2 regions of the Dactylosporangium sp. CA-139114 genome follow, and region 1 is predicted to be linked to the other one. Evidence: predicted binding sites of a transcription regulator. Region 1 holds the regulator's gene; the other holds the start of a gene.
What was found. The regulator HrcA, encoded in region 1, represses chaperone genes, less so after heat shock. The targets are predictions, from matches to a motif close to GGTTNGCACNCTCNNNNNGAGNGTGCNAACC.
Positions count from the first base shown of each region.

Region 2: groES (co-chaperone GroES) is a predicted target of HrcA. The motif match lies at 2,073-2,103, and genes of this name have one in related genera.

Region 1 covers NZ_CP192080.1:8,892,272-8,895,678, reverse strand. Annotated here, with positions in the region: gene hemW (radical SAM family heme chaperone HemW) at 1-434, shown strand, start outside; gene ACQP2P_RS39875 (DUF4870 domain-containing protein) at 478-1,122, opposite strand; gene hrcA (heat-inducible transcriptional repressor HrcA) at 1,306-2,328, shown strand; gene dnaJ (molecular chaperone DnaJ) at 2,355-3,407, shown strand, end outside.
Region 2 covers NZ_CP192080.1:9,496,657-9,500,063, forward strand. Annotated here, with positions in the region: gene groL (chaperonin GroEL) at 1-1,585, opposite strand, end outside; gene groES (co-chaperone GroES) at 1,681-1,995, opposite strand; gene ACQP2P_RS42600 (class I SAM-dependent methyltransferase) at 2,186-3,391, shown strand; gene ACQP2P_RS42605 (hypothetical protein) at 3,351-3,407, opposite strand, start outside.

The DNA.
Region 1 (3,407 bases):
TGCACGCCGCGGGCTTCACGTGGTACGAGGTCTCGAACTGGTCGAAGGACTCGCCGTGCCGGCACAACGAGCTGTACTGGCGCGGCGGGGACTGGTGGGGGCTCGGGCCGGGCGCGCACAGCCACGTCGGCGGGGTGCGCTGGTGGAACGTGAAGCACCCGCACACCTATGCCGCGCGGCTCGCGGACGCCGCGTCGCCGGGGCAGGCCCGGGAGGTCCTGACGCCGGACGAGCGGCACCTGGAGGACGTGCTGCTGCGCATCCGGCTCGCGGACGGCCTGCCGCTGGAGGTGCTCGACGCCGCCGGGCTCGCGGGGGCGCGCGAGTGCCTCGCCGACGGGCAGCTGGACCCGGACGCGTTCGCGGCGGGCCGCGCGGTGCTCACGCTGCGTGGACGTCTGCTGGCCGACGGCGTGGCCCGGGCGCTGACGTAAGCAGGGGCGGCCCGATGGGCCGCCCCTGCTGGAAAGCCGGGTCCTACTTGAGGAAGCGGAACGTCATCGGGTAGCGGTACAGCTCCCCGTTGTTCGCCTTCATGCCACCGAGGATGGCGAAGACGATGATGACGATCCACACCAGGAAGGGCAGGAAGAACAGGATCCCGAACGAGCAGATCGAGATGACCACCGCCACGATCATGGCGATGCCCCAGGTGATCTGGAAGTTCAGGGCCTCGTTCGCGTGGGCCTTGACGGTCGGCGACTCGTTGCCCTTCGCCAGGAGCGCGACGAGCGGGGCGATGAAGCCGACGACGAGTCCCCCGAAGTGGGCGATGAGCGCCCACGTCTTCTCGTCGCTGTTGGCGTAGCCGGCCGGCGCGCCGGGCTGCCCGTAGGCTCCGGGCTGCTGGTATCCGGGCTGCTGGTATCCACCGGGCTGCTGGTATCCGCCCGGCTGCTGATAGCCGCCGGACTGCTGCTGGTAGCCGGGCTGCTGGTAACCCGGCTGCTGGTAGCCGGACTGGTCATACCCGGCGCCCGAGGTGGGCGGGGTGCCATAGGCCCCGCCGCCGCTCGACGGCGGCGGAGCGTAGCCACCACCCGACACGGGCGGCTGGGGCGGGTACCCGGAGTTGGGGTCCGACGGCATGCCGTATTCCCCGGGGCGAGGTGGTTCACTCATGGGGCCACGGTAGGTGCACCGATCAAGTGGCGCCAGCGACACGACATGACGTCTTTTGGACAAGTTTTACCCAGTACAGCGGCCGTACCGTCTATCGTGCGCCAAACGATCATCGCGTGCCCCCGCGCGACTGACGTAGACTGGCACTCACCAGTTGGGAGTGCCAGTCCTCAAGGAGGTGTCATGGGCCTTGACGAGCGGAAGCTCGAAGTGCTTCGTGCCATCGTCGAGGACTACGTCGCCACCCAGGAACCGGTCGGGAGCAAGTCGCTCGTCGAACGGCACAACCTGCGGGTATCCCCGGCGACCGTCCGCAACGACATGGCGGTGCTGGAGGAGGAGGGATATATCCGACAGCCGCACACCAGTGCGGGCCGGGTGCCCACCGACGCCGGCTACCGCCTCTTCGTCGACAAGCTCTCCCGGGTCAAGCCGCTGAGCCAGGCCGAGCGCCGGGCCATCGAGCGGTTCCTGATCGGGGCGGTCGACCTCGACGACGTGGTCCACCGCACCGTGCGGCTGCTCGCGCAGCTCACCCGGCAGGTGGCCGTGGTGCAGTATCCCAGCCTGTCGCGGGCGAGCGTGCGGCACTTCGAGCTCGTGCCGATCTCCACCACACGGCTCATGGTGGTGATGATCGCCGAGACCGGCCGTGTCGAGCAGCGCCTGGTCGACCTCCCGGGGCCGATCCTGGCCGACGACGTCACCGAGCTGCGCCGCCTGATCAACGAGAAGCTCGTCGGCAAGCGGCTGGCGGAGACGCCTCCGCTCGTGGTCGCGCTCGTCGAGGAGACCGCGCCGAGTCTGCGGCCGCCGATGACGGCGCTGTCCACCGTCCTGCTGGAGACGCTGGTCGAGCGGTCCGAGGAGCGCATCGCGCTCGCCGGCACCGCCAACCTGGCCCGCGGCGGCCTGCTGGACTTCCAGGGCTCGCTGCGCCCGATCCTCGAGGCGCTCGAGGAGGAGGTCATTCTGCTCAAGCTCTTCGGCGAGGTCGAGCCCAGCATGACCCGGGTGCGCATCGGCGACGAGAACGAGATCGAGGACCTGCGGACCGCGTCGATCGTGGCCACCGGCTACGGACCCGGCACCATGGTGGTGGGCGGGATGGGCGTGCTCGGCCCGACCCGCATGGACTACCCCGCGAACATCGCGACCGTGCGGGCCGTGGCACGCTACGTCGGCGACCTGCTGGCACAGAGTTGACATCTATCTCAGGGGCATAGGACTCAGTGGCGAAGGACTATTACGGGATTCTCGGCGTCAAGCGGGACTCCACACCCGATGAGATCAAGCGGGCCTACCGGCGGTTGGCCCGCGAGTTCCACCCGGACGTCAATCCCGACCCGGCGGCGCAGGAGAAGTTCAAGGAGATCAACGCGGCCTACGAGGTCCTGTCCGACCCGCGCAAGCGGGAGATGGTCGACCTCGGCGGCGACCCGCTCGCGCCCAGCGGCGGCGGGGGCGGCCCCGCCGGCGGCGCGTTCGTCGGCTTCCAGGACATCATGGACGCGTTCTTCGGCACCCAGTCCGCCCGCGGGCCCCGCCCGCGCGTGCGCCCGGGCGCCGACGCGATCCTGCGCCTCGACCTCGACCTGCACGAGACCGCGTTCGGCGTCGAGGCCCCGATCCAGGTCGACACCGCGGTCGTCTGCGGCACCTGCCAGGGCGCCGGCACCGCGGCGGGCACCCACCCGCAGACCTGCGAGATCTGCCAGGGGCGCGGCGAGGTCCAGTCGGTCCAGCGCACCTTCCTCGGCCAGGTCGTCTCGGCCCGCCCCTGCTCGGCCTGCCAGGGCTTCGGCACCGTGATCCCGCACCCGTGCGCGACCTGCGGCGGCGACGGCCGGGTCCGCACCCGCCGCTCGCTCACCGTCAAGATCCCGTCGGGCGTCGAGGACGGCATGCGCATCCGCCTCGCCCAGCAGGGCGAGGTCGGCCCCGGCGGCGGCCCGCCCGGAGACCTCTACGTCGAGATCCACGAGCGCCCCCACGACGTGTACTCGCGCAAGGACGACGACCTGCACTGCCGCGTCACCGTGCCGATGACCGCCGCGGCGCTCGGCACCCGGCTGACCATCAAGACCCTCGACGGCGAGGAGACGGTCGACGTGAAGGCCGGCACCCAGCCGACCTCCACGCTGCGCATCCGCGGCAAGGGCGTGCCCCACCTGCGCGGCGCGGGCCGCGGCGATCTCTACGTCCACCTGGACGTGCGCACGCCGACGCGCCTCGAGCCGGAGCAGGAGCGCCTGCTGCGCGAGTTCGCGCGCAGCCGGGGCGAG
Region 2 (3,407 bases), 600 kb from region 1:
CCGGCTCGGCCGCCTCCGGCTTCTCCACGATCAGGCTCTCGGTGGTGAGCAGCAGACCCGCGATCGACGCGGCGTTGGCCACCGCGCTGTGGGTCACCTTCACCGGGTCGACGATGCCGGACTTGACCAGGTCGACGTACTCGCCCGTGGCCGCGTCGAGGCCCTGGCCGAAGTCGAGGGCCTGGACCTTGCCGACCACGACGTAGCCGTCGAAGCCCGCGTTCTGGGCGATCCACCGCAGCGGCTCCACGAGAGCCTTGCGGACGATCGCGACGCCGACCTTCTCGTCGCCGGTCAGGCCGAGGTCGCCGTCGAGGACCGAGGCGACCTGGGCGAGGGCCGCGCCGCCGCCGGGGACGATGCCCTCCTGCACCGCGGCCTTGGTCGCCGAGATGGCGTCCTCGATGCGGTGCTTGCGCTCCTTCATCTCGATCTCGGTCGCGGCGCCGGCCTTGATGACCGCGACGCCGCCGGAGAGCTTGGCGATGCGCTCGTTCAGCTTCTCCTTGTCCCAGTCGCTGTCGGAGGCCTCGACCTCCTTGCGGAGCTGCTCGACGCGGGCGGCGACCTCGGACTTGTCTCCGCCGCCGTCCACGATCGTGGTCTGGTCCTTGGTGACCACCACGCGGCGGGCGGTGCCGAGCTGCTCGAGACCCGTGTTCTCGAGCTTGTAGCCCAGCTCGGGCGCGACGAGCTCGGCGCCGGTCAGGATCGCGATGTCCTGCAGCATGGCCTTGCGGCGCTCGCCGAAGCCGGGGGCCTTGACCGCGACGACCTTGAAGGTCTTGCGGATGGCGTTCACCACGAGGGTCGACAGGGCCTGGCCCTCGACGTCCTCGGCGATGATCAGCAGCGGCTTGCTGGTCTGGACGATCTTCTCCAGCAGCGGCAGGAGCTCCTCGATGGCGGAGATCTTCTGCGTGGTGATGAGGACGTAGGCGTCCTCGAGGACCGCCTCCTGCGCCTCGCCGTCGGTGACGAAGTGCGGGGAGACGAAGCCCTTGTCGAACTGCATGCCCTCGGTGACCTCGAGCTCGGTGGTCAGCATCGAGCCCTCCTCCACCGTGATGACCCCGTCGCGGCCGACGCGCTCCATGGCCGAGGCGATCAGGTCGCCGATGGTGGCGTCCTGGGCGGAGATGGTGGCGACCTGCGCGATCTCGGTGTGGCTCTCGACCGGGGTGGCCTTGTCCTTGAGGGTCTGGACGATCGTGGCGGCGGCCTGGTCGATGCCGCGCTTCACGCCGGCCGGGTTGGCGCCGGCGGCCACGTTGCGCAGGCCCTCGCGGACGAGCGCCTGGGCCAGGACGGTCGCGGTGGTGGTGCCGTCACCCGCGACGTCGTTGGTCTTGGTGGCAACCTCTTTGACCAGCTGCGCACCGAGGTTCTCGTAGGGGTTGGCGAGCTCGATCTCCTTGGCGATCGTCACGCCGTCGTTGGTGATGGTCGGGGCGCCGAACTTCTTGTCCAGGACGACGTTGCGCCCGCGGGGGCCGAGCGTGACCTTGACCGTGTCGGCCAGGTGGTTGACGCCGTGCTCCAGAAGGTGGCGCGCCTCGTCGGAGAAGCTCAGGATCTTCGCCATGCGTGTGGATTCCCTTCAAAGCGACACCGCCCCGGCTGCCCCGCGCCTGTTCGCACGGGTCCGGGGCGGTGGCCACTGCTTCTAGTGAAAAACGGTCACTTCTCGATGACGGCGAGGACGTCGCGGGCCGAGAGCACGAGGTACTCCGAGCCGGCGTACTTGACCTCGGTGCCGCCGTACTTCGAGTAGATGACGGTGTCGCCGACCTTGACGTCGATCGGCACCCGGTTGCCCTTGTCGTCGATGCGACCCGGGCCCACCGCGATGACGGTGCCCTCCTGGGGCTTCTCCTTCGCGGTGTCCGGAATGACGATGCCCGAGGCGGTCGTCGTCTCAGCCTCGTTGGCCTGGACCAGGATGCGGTCCTCGAGCGGCTTGATCGCAACCTGCGTCGCGGTAGTCACGGGCATACCCTCCTGGGGTATCGAGCTTGCTAATCGAGTGCCCGGTGAAGCCGTCGTCGCGGGTGCCGGCCCCGGCCGGGTATGTCTGGCACCCTCCATAGGAGAGTGCTAACTCGGAGGTTATGCCGGTCGCTAGCACTCCGTCAACTAGAGTGCCAAACACGCCACGAAATCACCCCGGACTTTGAAGGATCACGTGCGCCCCGAGGATGTGCAGCCCCTGTTCACGGCGGCCGGGCGGGACGCGCTGGCGGCCGCGTCGCAGCTGCACGACGGCGATCCGCTGGCCGCGGCCTCCGCCCTGCGCGCGCGGGGTCTGCCGCCCGAGCTCGCCGCGGCGGCGCTGACCCAGGTCGCGCTGCGGCGCAGGGCGGCGGCGAAGTTCGGTACCGATGCCGCCGTCATGTTCTTCACCCGCGCCGGACTGGAGCAGGCGACCCGGGCCACGGTCGCGCGGAGAAGGGCCGAACGGCTCGCCGCGGCCGGCGTGACCCGGGTGGCCGACCTGGGCTGCGGGATCGGCGCGGACACGATCGCGTTCGCGCGGGCCGGGATGCGCGTGCTGGCCGTGGAAGCCGACCCCGCCACGGCCGAGGTCGCCCGCGCCAACGTCCGGGCGCTCGGCCTCGCCGACCGGGTCCTCGTCGAGGCGCGCGACGCGACCGAGACGCCGCTGGCCGCGATCGAGGCGGTGTTCTGCGACCCGGCCCGGCGCACGTCGGGCGGGCGGCGGGTGTTCGACCCGCGGGCGTACTCGCCGCCGTGGGACTTCGTCACCGCGCTGCCGGCCCGGGTCCCGCACACGGTGCTCAAGCTCGCGCCGGGGATCGATCACGCGCTGCTGCCGGAGGGCGCGGAGGGTGAGTGGGTGTCGGTCGACGGGGACGTGGTCGAGGCGGCGGCCTGGTGCGGACCGCTGGCCGAGGTCCCCCGGCGGGCGACACTCCTGCGGGACGGGCAAGTCGCGCACATCACGGGCACCGGGGACCGCAAGGCCCCGGTCGGGCCCATCGGCTCGTACCTCTACGACCCCGACGGCGCCGTGGTGCGCTCGCACCTGATCGCGGAGCTGGCCGAGACGCTGGACGGCACCCTGCTGGACGAGTCCATCGCCTACATCACCACTACCTCCCCCATCCCCACAGCATTCGCCAAGTGCTATGCGGTGACCGAGACCCTGCCGATCGCGCTCAAGAAGCTGCGCGCGGCGCTGCGGGACAGGAACATCGGCGCCCTGCAGATCCTCAAGCGCGGCTCGGCGCACGACGTGGAGGACCTGCGCCGGCAGCTCAGACTCCAGGGGACGGAAAGCGCCGTCCTGGCGCTCACCCGCATCAACCACCAGCCCGCGGCCATCCTCCTCAGACCAGCGGATGCCCGAGGCGCCGCTGCAGGTCGCTGAGCGTGTCGTCGGCCAG